Regions from separate parts of the Brevibacillus ginsengisoli genome, predicted to be linked through region 1. Evidence: riboswitches for the same ligand, from Rfam matches in the RefSeq annotation. Region 1 holds a riboswitch; the other holds the start of a gene.
The links. Region 1 has a riboswitch for cyclic di-AMP ahead of ACQCN2_RS20770 (3D domain-containing protein). Riboswitches for the same ligand answer to the same signal wherever they lie in the genome.

Region 2: linked by a shared signal. The riboswitch ahead of ACQCN2_RS19395 (Na-translocating system protein MpsC family protein) and the one ahead of ACQCN2_RS20770 (3D domain-containing protein) in region 1 are both predicted to bind cyclic di-AMP.

The regions. Positions count from the first base shown of each region.
Region 1 is NZ_JBNJQR010000011.1:174,076-181,566, reverse strand. Features, by position in the region: gene ACQCN2_RS20785 (GerAB/ArcD/ProY family transporter) at 1-621, shown strand, start outside; gene ACQCN2_RS20780 (spore germination protein) at 605-2,107, shown strand; gene ACQCN2_RS20775 (Ger(x)C family spore germination protein) at 2,104-3,252, shown strand; cyclic di-AMP (ydaO/yuaA leader) riboswitch at 3,342-3,506, shown strand; gene ACQCN2_RS20770 (3D domain-containing protein) at 3,507-4,184, shown strand; gene ACQCN2_RS20765 (class I SAM-dependent methyltransferase) at 4,584-5,276, opposite strand; gene ACQCN2_RS20760 (hypothetical protein) at 5,513-5,770, shown strand; gene hppD (4-hydroxyphenylpyruvate dioxygenase) at 6,009-7,100, shown strand; gene ACQCN2_RS20750 (hypothetical protein) at 7,422-7,491, opposite strand, start outside.
Region 2 is NZ_JBNJQR010000010.1:112,044-119,534, forward strand. Features, by position in the region: gene ACQCN2_RS19370 (hypothetical protein) at 1-155, shown strand, start outside; gene sleB (spore cortex-lytic enzyme) at 245-889, shown strand; gene ACQCN2_RS19380 (polysaccharide deacetylase family protein) at 879-1,658, opposite strand; gene ACQCN2_RS19385 (polysaccharide deacetylase family protein) at 1,716-2,459, opposite strand; gene ACQCN2_RS19390 (hypothetical protein) at 2,639-3,754, shown strand; gene ACQCN2_RS19395 (Na-translocating system protein MpsC family protein) at 4,557-4,928, opposite strand; cyclic di-AMP (ydaO/yuaA leader) riboswitch at 4,937-5,089, opposite strand; gene ACQCN2_RS19400 (MBL fold metallo-hydrolase) at 5,263-6,123, shown strand; gene scpC (succinyl-CoA:acetate CoA-transferase ScpC) at 6,187-7,491, opposite strand, start outside.

The DNA of each region.
Region 1 (7,491 bases):
AACTTCCAACACAAGAATTATCAACTGTTGACCCCACTATTGGAGAATGGAATTTCTCCTGTTTTACAAGGATGTATTTATGCTGGTGGGGGATTTGTAGAGACGATTTTCCTTCTCTTAACCCAACACCATCTGAAAAAGCCTTTTAAAAAGTGGCAGATTCTCTTTCTAGCCGCTTTTATCGTAATGTTGACGATAGGACCCCTTACAGGAGCTATCGCAGAATTTGGCCCAGTGGAGGCTGCTAAACAGAGATATCCTGCCTTTGTGGAATGGCGTTTGGTCAAGATAGGCAAATACATAGAGCATCTTGACTTTTTATCGCTTTATCAATGGTTTTCTGGGGTATTTATCCGGTTAAGCTTGGTCTTGTATGTATCGGGAGATCTGCTCAGCAGTTTCATTCCAATCAAAAGAAATACGATACTGGTTATATTAAGTTTTCTTATGGTGGGGATGACGATGTGGCCATTAAGCGATGTCTTGTTTTATCGATTTTTAATGGTGGTTTACTTTCCGTATTGTTTTGTTTTTAGTTTATCCACTTCGATTTTGCTGTTTGGAATTGCCTTGTTGAGCAGAAAGAGAAAAGAGGGATATCAACATGAGAACGGCGCGTAACGAAAATCCCCGACCACTACCAATGGAGTTCTATTCAGAATCCTATTTGCGACAATTATTTGGGTTAAATGATGATGTCAAAGTAAAATCAATTCGTGTAAATCAGCATGGCGGTTCCACGATTCTGCTTCTTTATTGCGACAATCTCATTGACAAGAAGCAATTACAAGAGTTCATCCTCCCTCGCCTGCACGAGCTGATTGATGATGAAGCAGGCAATCCTGTTCACGAAAAAGTGATGGAGAATCATCCCATTCTTCCCATCCGCTGTTTACCCAATACAGCGACAGAGGAAGATATTATTCTGCAAGTATTTGCGGGAAAGCTGTTCGCGATCATCCCCCACACCCAAAAGATCCTTGAATTTGATATTGCCAAAATCCCGACTCGTACGCCAGCCGAATCAAATTTTGAATCATCCGTTCGCGGTCCACGAGATGGGTTTGTCGAGAGTCTGTCCGTTAATGCAGCCCTGATTCGGAAGCGTTTAAGAACCACTTCACTTCAATACGCGAAGTTCGTGATTGGTGCTCGGACCAAGACGCAAGTGGGGTTATTCTACATCGAGGACATACTGTCAAAAGAGATTCTGCATGAAGTCATAAACCGCCTGAGTCACATTGAAATTGATGGAATTTATAGTTCAACCCAATTGGAACAAATTATATCGGATCGTTCATGGGCTTTTTTTCCATTGTTAGACTATACGAGCAGACCCGATTATGTAGTGGATTGCTTGCTCAATGGCCGTTTTGCTATTTTGATAGACGGTAATCCGTCGGCGATTATTGCCCCGACGAACTTAATGCAATTGATAAAGTCACCAGAAGACGTGCATTTTACCTTTCTTTCGGTTACTTTTGGTAGATTACTACGATTAATCGGTTTGATGTTATCCTTGTTTTTACCTGGTTTTTGGATTGCGTTGGTTTCCTATCATCAAGATCAACTACCATTCCCTTTGCTTGCCACCGTAACAGTTAATCGTGTAGGGTTACCAATTTCTGCTCCTACTGAGATGTTGCTAATGATCATCCTTGTGGATATTTTCAGAGAAGCAGGCGTTCGATTGCCAACCGCATTAGGGAATACCATTACGGTAGTCGGCGGATTAACTATTGGAGACGCCGCCATTCGCGCAGGTCTGGTTAGCCCATCCATGGTAGTGGTTGCTTCGCTAACTGCGGTAGCAGGATCAACCTTGGTTAGTCAGGCCCTAGTGGGATCCATCAGTGTGTTGCGAATTATTATTTTCTTTTTATGTGCCTCGCTCGGGATGTACGGAGTTTTTGTTTCATTTTTTGGCATTGTTTTATACCTGTCTTCGCTTCAATCCTTCGGTGTTCCCTATCTTGCACCTGTTTCTCCAATTAACTTCAAGGATGTCATTAAATCGATCTTCCGTGTTCCCTGGCCACTCATGAAAAGCAGACCGAGCATTCTTAATCCTCAGGATAAAAGCAGGCAATCGGGGGAAAGCGAATGATTTGGTGCAGAAGAAAGGCAACCCTAATCTTTCTGATCTGTTCCGTTATCCTTACAGGCTGTTGGGATGAAAGAGAGATTGAAGACCAAAGCTATGTGACCTCCATTGGAATCGACTACGAGAAAAATCAATATGCCATTTATGTCCAAGTGCTTGATTTTAGCAATGTAGCCAAACAAGAGGGAGCGAGGTCGAGAGGTGAACCAGGAGTTTGGGTAGGAAAAGCGCTAGGCTCTACGTTAAACTCTGCTTTTAATAATCTGTATCCGACAGCTCAGCAACAGGTATTTTGGGGACATGTCAAAGCGATTGTCTATTCGGAAAGAGCCCTGAAACATCAGCCGAAAGAGATAGTGGAAATCATTAATCGTTACAGGGAGATGAGATACGACATTTGGGCGTACAGTACAAGGGAATCATTGGAGAAAGTGTTCACAGTAATCCCCTTTTTTAAATTAAGTCCGCTTGCTTCCATCCTCCATGAACCTGTTGACACGTATAACCAGCGATCCGTGATTGAGCCTGTTTATCATTACCGGTTTATCAGAGAGTTAATGGAACCCCCCGGCACAACCTTGCTTCCAACTCTGACAATTGATCCAAACAGATGGAAAGAATCACAAAAACCACATAGTCTATTAAGGGTGAATGGTGCTTGCCTGTTCCATCATGGCAAATATAACGGGTATTTAAAGGAACCCAATCTCATTGGACTTCGTTGGGTGTCGAAAAAAACAGAACGTACTTTTGTCCTCGTCAAACTAAATGGAAAAGCGGCGGCAACTGTTGTGATTCTACACCCCAAACCCCAGATTACCTATCGTGTTACCGGAAACAAGCCAACTTTTCAGATTCATGTAAAGGCGAAAGGTGTACTGAATGAATTCTTAACAGATATCCCTCTTCAACAGTTAGAAAAAGAAGTCTCGTCTATCATCCAAAAAGAGATTAGAGATACCTATGAAAAAGGGCTGTCGATTGGCGTAGATGTGTATCACTTAGAGGAGAAGCTGTATCGGGAGGACCCTAATCTTTGGCGAAAAGTTAAAGGAAACAAAGACTCATTTCTTCAAACGGGTTCGTTGGATGAGATAGGAGTCGATGTTTCCGTGGATTTTACGGGTAAGTACAAATACATACATTAAACTGGTCGTTGGATCGGGCGTTTTCCACAATTACCAACATTTTAGCATTTTTTGAACCCTGCTCTTATGTTAAGGTTTAAAAAGTGTTACGAAATAAAATGCCGAAACTTGGAAACAAGTGCGGGGGACGAGACTTCCACCTGGAAGTCAAATAAGGATCATTCGTGGTCCTTTGGGGTGAATTGCGCAAGCAACGGGTTGACTCCTCAATCCGAATCCGACAGCTAACCTCGTAGGCTAAGGAGGAGCTTTAATTGAAAAAACGCAACAAAACCCTCTTGTCATTGACACTAGGGATCTTTCTCGCAGGCATGTCCGGCAATGTGTTCGCCGCAGAAGAAACACATGTAATTGCTCAAGGGGACACATTCTGGACGCTCTCCCAGAAGTATCAGCTTCCTTTGGATGTTATACTTAAGCTTAACAACGAAAAAGACCCGCTTCAGTTGCAGCCGGGTATGGTTGTGAAACTTTCAGCACCTGTGACGAAGCCTGCTGCACAACCTGCATCCAAACCTGCTGCACAACCAGAAACCAAGCCAGTTCATATTGAAAGTGTTGCGCCTAAGAGTGTCGGACCAGTAGTGAAAACAGCAGATGGACAGGAACTCCCTGTCGCGCGCTGCATTCCTGCGAAAGCAACGGCGTATACAGCTGACGCAAGTGAAAATGGCGGTTATGCTGGGCTTGATTACTTTGGAAATCCGTTAAAAGTAGGAAGTATTGCTGTGGACCCTAATGTTATTCCGTTGGGTTCGACTGTTTATGTTACAGGATACAAAACAAACGGATTACCTGCTAGCGGAATGATTGCTCGTGCGGTAGACGTTGGTGGAGCCATAAAAGGTTCCAAGGTCGATATTTTCGTACCGGGTGGACATGCTGATGACTTTGGGATTCAGGATGTAAAAGTATACGTCCTGAAGAAGTAGTTAGCCTGCAAGAGAAAACGGGTTGCTTATCGAAGAGTGAAGAACCTTCGGATAAGCGACCCGTTTTCACGTTTTAGATGAACATAAAAGCCTATGTTAAACTTTTTTCTTAATATTGGAATGTTAAATTACTTTAAATAGGTAAGTAATTTAACATTATTTCCATTCGCGTAAGCCCACCAAGAAAAGATTTCGTCCGCTTGCCCCCTCTCACCGGGGGGTTGAAACACAGTCTCCTTGGAAGTGAGACTTAGCGAAGGAACGGAGAAAGGGATAAGAGTCGCCACCCAACCCCTTTAAGGGGCGCGAAGCGTTTGGCGACTCCCTTTCGTAGTGAGAGAGCGGACTTTCCCCCTTCATTGCGAACTTCCACAGAGCGAAAAGGGACGAAGTCTTTTCTCACACTTTGCGAAGAGCGAACACCGTCAAGAAACTAAGCGACTGTTTAAGTTCGGAGGTAAGCGTCTCAGCTATTGACGGGTCGACACCTTCCTTATAAACAGGATGCTCAACCAGCAATTCAAACCCGTTCTCCAAAGCCAACTGGCACGCTTCCCACGGCATCATGGTATTCTGGATGATCGCTTCGTGATAAAGGCGGCGGTAGCTGTAAGCTCGAGGAGCGGCTGTTGGTCCCAACACGCCGAGGAGAAGAACTCCTCCCGGTTGAAGCAGTCTGCTAAACTCTTGCAGCGTTACGAGAGGAGATTCTGTCCACTCGATCACGTTAACAGCGAGAATCGCCGCAAAGGACGTATCCTCAAACGGCAGGGCGGTAATATCATGCGAATGGAACATTAAGTTCAGATCAGGTGACATCCGTTTTTTCGCCAGCATAATCATTTCATCGGAGAGGTCGACGCCAGTAACCGAGTAACCATCAGCAGCCAATTTCCAGCTTCCATAGCCGTCTCCGCAACCGGCATCCAGTACAGATCCCGCTTGGGGTTGTACCAGCTGACGAAGCATGGGGAGAATCGTCCGTCGACTGCCGTTTTCCCACATTTCCTTACTGCGAGAGTGCCAATTGGCCGCATTGCGATTCCACTGCCAGGCGACACCTGCATTCCATATGATTTCTTGCTCGGACATAGCCATACTCCTTTATCTATCAGGTTTTTGACAGCGCTTTCTTCATCAATTTCTATGTTATCATGTTTTTTCTAATTTTCACACAAGTTATCAAGGAACTGGAAGATGGAGGAAGATGACGGTCTTGAGGCGGAGTGAAAAACCAATCCTTCGACCGTTTGTACCAAATATATCCTCCTGTAAGATAAACCTGTAAGCAAATCGTTACACGAAAACATAGGAAAAGGTGATGGAAAATGAAACAGGCAAAATTGGCCATGGTAGGAGCAGCTTTAGTAGGTTCGGTTCTATTTACACAATCAGCATTCGCCAAAGAGGATCGAGATACAGTGAGCGATAATTATGTGGGTGTGACCAATCAAGTGGTTGTTCAGACTTCTGCGCAACCAAAAGCGGAACCAACTGAGCAAGCAAAAAACAAGCAAGCACCTTCCACTTCAAGCTACGATTCGAATGTATCCGTTTATGGCATCGGTAACGATCGCGAGAAGTAAACAGCTAGCCAATAAAACATCAAAAGTATGGGACGCCCCACTTTTCTGTATAGGGAAAAGTGGGGTTCGTTTTTTGGTACGTTACGGTGATCCACTTCATTTCATAAGCTAGTAGCAGGTAGGAAAGGTCTTCATTGGTTAAAAGCGTTGGAGCGTCACTCCATGCTCTTGCGAAGGAAAGCGTTTACAGAGTAAATTTTAGAAAAGTGTGATAATAATCACAGTGGAGGTTGAGTAGATGAGCACGACTGACTTTTTTCCCATTCAAGATTGGGACCATGTAGAGTTTTATGTGGGGAACGCTAAACAGGCCATGCATTTTTTTACCAAGGCATTTGGCTTCGAGGCGTTTGCTTATGCTGGGCTGGAGACCGGGTCTCGTGATAAGGTCTCTTATGTGCTGAAACAAAACCACATCACCTTCGTATTGTCCGGTGCGCTTCATCCAGACCATCCAATTGCTGATTTTGTCAAGAAACACGGTGAGGGTGTTAAGGACATCGCGCTTCGCGTAGACAATTGTGAGAAAGCCTTCCAAGAAGCTGTATCCCGCGGGGCCATTCCGTTAATGGAGCCAACTGAATACTCCGACGAGTTTGGAACCGTTAAAAGAGCGACGATTGCCACCTACGGAGATACTGTCCATTCCTTTATCGAGCGCAGTAACTATAAAGGGGCGTTCTTCCCTGGCTTCAAACCGTACGAATCTCCTGTGCAAGGGGTAAGTACGGGTCTGATCGGAATTGACCACATTGTGGGCAACGTGGAATTGATGGATGAGTGGGTCAGCTATTATGAAAAAGTAATGGGCTTCTCCGCTTCGCAAAACTTCGATGATGACGATATTTCTACCGAGTATTCGGCTCTGATGTCCAAGGTTATGCAAAGTGGTACTGGTCGCATCAAATTCCCCATCAATGAACCCGCCGAGGGCCGTCGTAAGTCGCAAATTCAGGAATTCCTTGATTTCTACAAAGGTCCAGGCGTTCAACATATCGCTGTGTTAACCAATGATATTATCGATACGGTTTCCAAGCTTCGCGATAATGGAATCGACTTTCTTCATGTACCTGATACCTACTATGCAGAATTGCAAGACCGGGTAGGTGCCATTGATGAAGATATGGAGAAGCTGAAAAGCCTGGGGATTCTCGTAGACCGTGACGATGAAGGATACCTGTTGCAGCTTTTCAGCAAACCGATCGTGGATCGTCCGACACTGTTCATCGAGATTATTCAACGCAAGGGCAGCCGCCGCTTTGGTAACGGGAACTTCAAAGCTCTCTTTGAAGCGTTGGAGCGTGAACAGGAACTGCGCGGAAATTTATAAATGTAGGATTATCGGCCCTCCCCGATCAAGCGAAAGCTTCGTCGGGTGGGGCTTTTCTATTAATATCAGAATGTTTAGTTGGTTTACAAAGGTAGAGCAACTAAACATTCTTCCATTTGCGCAAGCCCCCAGAAGAAAAAACTTCGTCCACTTGAGATTCCTTGGAAGTGATACTTAGCGAAGGAAAGGAGAAAGGGAAAAGAGTCGCCACCCAACCCCTTTAGGGGCGCGAAGCGTTTGGCGACTCCCTTTCGGATTGAGAGAGCGGACTTTGCAACATCATTGCGAACTTCCACAGAACGTAAAGGGACGAAGTCTTTTCTACTCCATCTCTCTAATCCATTGACGAAAAACCTCAGTTGCTTCCTCTACTGTGGCAAACTTTTCTTCC
Region 2 (7,491 bases), on a different contig from region 1:
AGATCGCGGAAAACGCGGCAACTCATACCGTTTACGTAGCAGCCTTGCTGCAAAGCAATCCGTACGATACGGCAACTCTACAAGGGAAACAGTATGATTCTCTCTATAAGTCACTTGGTGATGTCAAGAAAGCATTTGTTTTACTGAAACGCTAAACCATTCAATTTCAATTTCCAGTGATCCTCTATTGAACCCCCTTTTCCTCCCAGGTAACATGTAATACCTGAGAGGAGGGGGTTTTACCATGAAAAAATGGAGTATTGTGGCTTGCCTCTTGATGTTGTTTGCCGGTATGGCATTGCAACCTATCCAAACAGCCGAGGCATCGCCACTTCTCACTTGGGGAAGCAATAGCGGAGATGTATGGGATCTGCAATATAGACTTCAATTGCTCGGTTTTTATGACAGTCCATTAGATGGGCAATACGGATATCAAACACAACAGGCTGTAAGAGACTTCCAGAGCGAATATGGACTTGCAGTCGATGGCATCGCAGGTTCTAAGACCTGGACCAGCTTAAAACAACATTCCGTTAATGCCGCTGAATTGGACATGCTGGCCCATCTTATCTACGGAGAGGCGCGTGGCGAATCTTATACAGGACAGGTTGCCGTTGGAGCGGTTGTGCTGAATCGTGTGCATTCGGGAATGTTTCCTTCGACGGTAGCAGGCACCATCTTTCAGTCAGGTGCGTTTACCGCTGTAGATGACGGCCAATACTGGTTAACTCCTAATGAAACAGCTTATAAGGCTGCTTGGGATGCCGCACGCGGGTGGGACCCTAGTGGCGGTGCGTTGTATTATTTTAATCCTGACACGGCAACCTCCGCATGGATATGGAGTCGTCCACAAATTAAAAGAATCGGTCAACATATTTTTATGGATTAAATGTGGAAAACGATTGACTTTGGAAAACGCGTAACCGTTTTAACGTGTAACGGCCCTGTGATGGATGAGTCATACGGTTTTTCGTGGTAAACGCAGCTTTATATCCGACAGATGCAAGTGCGGAAATGGCGCTCTCTGTATAACCACCGTAGGGATAGGCAAAAATGGTAATGCTTTTATGCAAGTGTTCTTCAAGGACTTGTTTGGAAGAGGCTAGCTCATGAACAAGTTGTTTGCTTGTTAGCTTTCGAATATCGGGGTGAGTAACGGTATGAGACTCGATGTCAATCAGACCGCTATTCTCCATTTCCATTAGTTGATCCCAGTTAGCGTAATTGGATTTTCCTACAGCTCCGGTGATGATGAATAAGGTGGCCTTCGCCTGATATTTCTTTAAGATTGGAAAGGCATGTGTGTAGTTATCCTTATATCCATCGTCAAATGTAAGAACAATTGGCCGAGTCGGCAGCTCTGATCCATTTTCCCAAGCCGAAATTAACTCACTTGCGGTAATCGGTGTATATCCATGTTTGAGTAAATTACTAAGCTGCCTTTCAAACTGTTCGGGAGCTATACACAGCGAGTTATTCTGGCGTGAAATAGAGTGGTACATCAACACGGGAACAGAACCCTCAGGATGGGCAGCATTCGTTGTTTCTGTGGAGACGCTTGCTATTGCTTGAGCCACGAAAGAACTAGCCATGAATTGAATCGTATACAATAAACCTGCGAGAAGCAGGTATCTTCTAAAGTTTCGAATCAACTTCATCCACGTCTCCTTTCATACCGCTTTGTCCGACAAGAGGAGAACATTCTGTATGCTCATTTATTTTTGGTTCCGTTTCAGTAAATCGCTGACTGTAACAAATTGATATCCTTTCTGATGCAATTCGGGAAGGATTTTTTTTATTGCCTCTACGGTTTGACGTCCTCCATTATCGTGAAACAAGACAATATCTCCATTTCGAGCGTTGGTAAGCACCTTGTTGACTATTTTTTTTACACCAGGATTACTCCAGTCTCGCGTATCCTGATGCCAAGACCACATGATCACCAAGTTGTCCATTTTCTTGGCAACATGAACAAGCGATTCACTGTAATATCCACCCGGTGGACGAAAAAGGCTAGGCGTATTTCCGGTAACAGTACGAATGGTCTGGTTTGCCTTAGAAATCTCTTCCTCTAATTTAATGGAAGAAATCCTTCGAAGGTCTGGATGGTTTTGGGTATGATTACCGATTTCGTGTCCATCCTTGGATAAAGCCCGTACAATATTAGGAAATTTTTTTACGCGTGATCCTACAACGAAAAAAGTGGCTTTGGCGTTATATTGCTTAAGTAAGGCTGCTAATTGTGGGGTGTAGTGCGGATCAGGTCCGTCATCAAATGTTAAAGCAATGACTTTATCTTTGGTGGGGACCTCCCAAACAATTTCTTTTCGTGATTCATAATATTTTCGGCCTTTTTTTGCTGCCAATAATGGATCGGCATTTTGTGCAATAGCTGAACCACATAGGGATGTAACCACCAAAGCAACAGTTACAAGTACAAGAGCAACGGGTTTCATCATGGATTCGCCTCCATAACAAGGGTACACAGTCCCAAGGTAAGCAATACAGAAGTATGTAAACTTGTCTTAGCTTTATAATTCGAGGCGAGATACATGCAAGGAAGAATTTGAGAGGGCCAATTGGTCAATAATATTCGGGGGCGTGATTAATCAAATTCACATTAAATAGGGTGAACCATTTGAAACGGTGTCTGTTATGGTTATTGTATTTGCTAATTCTTTTCCTACCGCTTGAACATACGGATGCCAAAGAGCGACTTGTTCTTACCGTGACAACTTCTCCTAACTCCAGTTATTATTCAGAAATGACCATTGAAGACAGGAACAATTTGGCTGGTAAAATCCTGAAAAGCGCAGCCGTTAATGCAGCTGAAGGACCTGATTTGCCTAGAGCCAAAATTGGGATTGGAAGTCGTGTATTCCTCTTAGATTCGTACCATCGACTGTATGAGCCAACACGTGGGAAGAGAATTCTTATTTCCTCCTGGATACAAAATCAGTTAGACGGTTATGTGAACAAATTAGAAAAAGCCCATTTCGGTAACCCTCTGGATTGGGACAAAGTGAGAGAACAATTCGGCAGGATGAAGTATGCGGAAGTGATCGACATGGAGACGGGTGAGAAGTTCCGTGTGCAACGAAGGGCGGGGAGTCGTCACGCGGACGTTCAGCCTTTGACAAAGCAAGATACGGCTGTTTTTAAACGAATTTATCAAGGGAAATGGAGCTGGAGAAGAAGGGCCATTCTCGTTTCCATTAACGGGGAACGCTTTGCGGCGTCTATGAATGGTATGCCGCACGGGGCCGGAGCTATTCGGGGGAACAATTTTCCAGGGCATTTCTGTATTCACTTTCAAGGTAGCTCCACCCATAAACGTACGGAGCCTGACCCAGCCCATCACCTCATGATTACCAAAGCGTCGGGGGATCTTAAGAAATTAATTCTTGAGGCAAGTTTACAAAAGCTAGTGGAAATTTACTTGCTCTCTCTTCAACAAAATGATCTTTCCACTCTTGAAATGACCACTGATGGTTTTACCCCGTCATTTTCATTAAAAGAGATTGATTTAACCAAATACGTCATTTTGAATCTGAAAGATGATAGGGCAGAGCTTCTTGCCTCAGAGGTTCATGTTACTGCCTCTTATATTGAAAATGGCACGAAGAAAAAGAAAGCGGGATGGGTATTCCATCTAAAACGTCACTCGCCTTTGGAGCGTTGGAAGATTTGCGGTTTAGAACAAGAGAAAAAAACAATGGAAAGCCCCCAGAAGGGAGCTTCCATTCAACGGTGAGTGTGCATCATCATTCGATGGTGGTGAGCTTTCATTCTATGATAGTGCTCTCTTTCTGCATACGCGTGGTGCATTCTACGATCATGAGCGTGGGCAGTTTTTAATGTTCGGAAGTGCTCAGCCATCCTCAAATGTTCATTCATTCGTTGACGATGATATTGAATCGGATCCATTAGGAGACCTCCTTTTTCCATGGTATTTCATGGTATGGAGAATAGATCCTCATTGCTTGTTCGATTGTCCATTGGAACTTAAGAATAGGCAATTTTTTTGAAAACAGCCGTTGATTGCACGTAAAGAATTCAACTTCTTTAAGTGATTTTCCACGGCTTTTCTTATTTATCTGAAGCGACGACCAAAAAACGGTGATTCACGAAAGAAAAACGGGGATTCACGGAAGAAAAATGGAGATTCGCGGAAGAAAAACGGGGATTCAAACCCTCTGGTTCTAAAACCGTCTCGAAAGCCTCTTTCTCCTCGAAAACCTCCTCCAAAACCTCTTCCTCCTCGAAAACCTCCTCCAAAACCTCCTCGAATCGGTGGATCGTCTTGCATTGCACAGGAGTCATACATCATAGAACCCATGGATGAGTCGCAGGAGCATCGGCAACGTTTACGTGACAAGTAAATCCCTCCTTTTGGATATGTTTATACATATGTGTTTGAACCATGAAGCGTATGGACGAATGGAATGGTGGTTTTCGTCTAAATATTTCAGCGTATTTTTGTATGAAGAAAAAAAGGTCATCCTCCGCCAGTTGTATCTCTTGGCAGGTGATAACCTTTTGGGGGTGATTGGAGCTTAGTTTTGCAATTGCCGCTCCACATCACGATCCATAATGAAAACTTCAATCCGTTCGCCCATTTTGGTACTGATATCGCTATGACTGGAAAGAACCTTACATCCTGTCATCTGTTCCACAATGCCTTCATATTCCTTGCTGTACATCTCTCTTAGGACTTGGCGCATTTTTTTGACCAGCTTTTTGCCGGTTTCGTTGTTGACCAGATGCTTTTCTTCAACGGTAAGGACACCCTTAAAGCGTATGATCACCATGTCGCAAACGATGTAGGCTTTCGCTTCCTGTGGCCCCCGTCCAATCAGTTCACGCTGGAATTTGATAAAGGCTTCACTTAAATCAGCTTCCAGCTTTTTTTGAGATGGTGCTTTCATAAGACAAGTTCTCCTCTCTGCACGCTTACGAGGTTAGCTGACGGATTCGGGCGTGAGAGTCGCCCTACTCAGACTTCTGAGATTCACCCCAAGGACATGTTGTTTGGCCTCCATTTGGTTCCCCCGTTCTTCTTTTTAGGAAGACTAAGCGTTCAAAAAAATATTGTGTAATGATGAATAACGTATTGTATCTTACTCTCGATCAGATGTGTTTGTAAAGAACAATTTACCAATTTTTTATAGCAAGTAGTTGTACTTGTAGTAATGGATCAATTAAAACTAAGAGGGTTGATATGTAGATATCACGAATAAGAAGGGGACTGGAGGTGTTTGGGTGTCAGCTATTGAACGGATCAGTGAGCATATCTGGATCATGCATGCGGAACATAAAACGGATCGTCCGATATTGGCAGCGATCTGTGGTACGAAACGAACACTTCTGATGGATGCAGGGAACTCTCCTGTGCATGCCACCTTATTTCGTGAAGAGCTTGCCAAACATGGCGTACGTTTACCGGATCTGCTCGTTTTGACGCATTGGCATTGGGATCATACCTTTGGCATGTCGGAGTGGGAGCTTCCCACGATTGCCCAGGAGGAGACGGCAACGGGACTGCGCAGACTGAAAGGGCTGGACGGGTCGGATGAGATATTGGAGCGGCTTGTTCAGGAGAAGATTTTAAGCGAAGAGACTGTTGGTCACATCAAGCTTGAATATGGCACTGAGCGGAACATTACCATTATGGAACCTGATATCATTTTCAAAGATTCGATTACCATTGAGCTTGGCAGAGTGACTTGCGAAGTAAAATGGGTAGGTGGCGATCATACCTCGGATGCCTGTTATGTCTATGTGCAACAAGACCAGGTGTTATTTCTGGGGGATGCGTTGGGACCCAGTGTCTATGGCGGTCCTCGCTCTTATACGGCCCCAGCGTTCCTTCGTCTTCTGGGAGAGGCGTATTCTTATGAAGCCAAGGTATTCGTGGAATCTCACGGGCGACCAATGGAACGAGAAGCTTTTATACAAGATTTGAATGAATGGGAACAACTTGCTAGACTTGTGGAAAAATACGGTGGCGATAGAGAACGAATTGCAGAGGAATTAACTGCATGGTTGAAGGTAGAGGAGCTTTCCAAAGATTTGAAGAGAGGTCTCGAATATTTCATGGCTGGTTTGGGGCGTGGAGAATAGAAAGGGTACTCACTCTCGGATTGCTCGAGTGTAAGTACCCAATTGGTTTTTCTTTACGATTACTTAAGACCGAATCGACCCAACAGGCTGGAGCATCGTGCCCTCGTTGGCATAACGAATGTGCCAGGAGAATGCTTTGGCAAGATCGTGTGGGGTTTGGCCACCCTTTTGCAGTGCTTCTTCGTAATATTCCAGCAATTGCTCACGATACATTGGATGAGCGCAGCGCTGGATAATGAGAGGTGCCCTTTCTTTTGGAGCCAAACCGCGCAAATCAGCGTAGCCTTGTTCTGTCACAATGACGTCCACATCATGCTCGGTATGGTCTACATGAGACACAAATGGAACGATGCTGGAGATTTTTCCGTCTTTGGCAATCGATTTGGTCACGAAAATTCCGAGTCGTGAATTGCGTGCGAAGTCACCTGATCCACCAATGCCGTTCATCATATGGGTCCCGGAAACATGTGTGGAGTTGACATTGCCATAGATGTCCACTTCCAAAGCTGTATTGATGGAGATCAGCCCCATACGACGAATCAGCTCAGGATGGTTGGAGATTTCTTGTGGGCGAAGAACAAGCTGATCACGGTAGCGGTCGAACTCGGAAAAGACCTGCTTCATTTTATCGACGGAAAGGGTAATGGAGCACCCGGAGGCGAATCGAACCTTGCCCGCATCAATCAAATCAAATACAGAATCCTGCAACACTTCCGAATACACCTCTAGATCATGGAAATCGGAGGTCAACAGACCATGAAACACGGCGTTGGCAACCGAACCAATACCCGATTGCAGCGGTGCCAGTGTGTGCGAAAGACGACCCTGAGCCACTTCCCGGTGCAAAAATTCAATCAAATGCTTCGCCATGATGGACGTTTCTTCATCCGGTGGAACAATGGTGGATGGAGAGTCGGCGGAATTGGTGATGACAATGCCTTTGATTTTCTTGGGATCAACAGGAATTCCGAGAGTACCAATACGCTCGTCCACTTCTTTTAACGGGATTGGGTTGCGATTTCCTTGGGCGCCCGCTTCATAAATGTCATGAATACCTTCTAGGCTGAGTGGTTGAGCGAGATTCAGCTCTACGATGACTGCTTTTGCTTTTTCGACAAAGATAGAGGAATTGCCAACAGAGGTTGTCGGGATAATCATACCGTCCTCTGTAATTGAAACCGCTTCCACGATTGCGTAATCAATAGGAGTTAGTACGTCTGCGCGAATCCACTCGGCTGTGTGCGACAAATGCTGGTCGACAAACAGCATCTCACCTTGATTGATTTTTTTGCGCATGGTGGAGTCTGCTTGAAACGGAAGGCGTTTGTTTATAATTCCAGCTTCTGCCATTACTTTGTCAATGTCGGA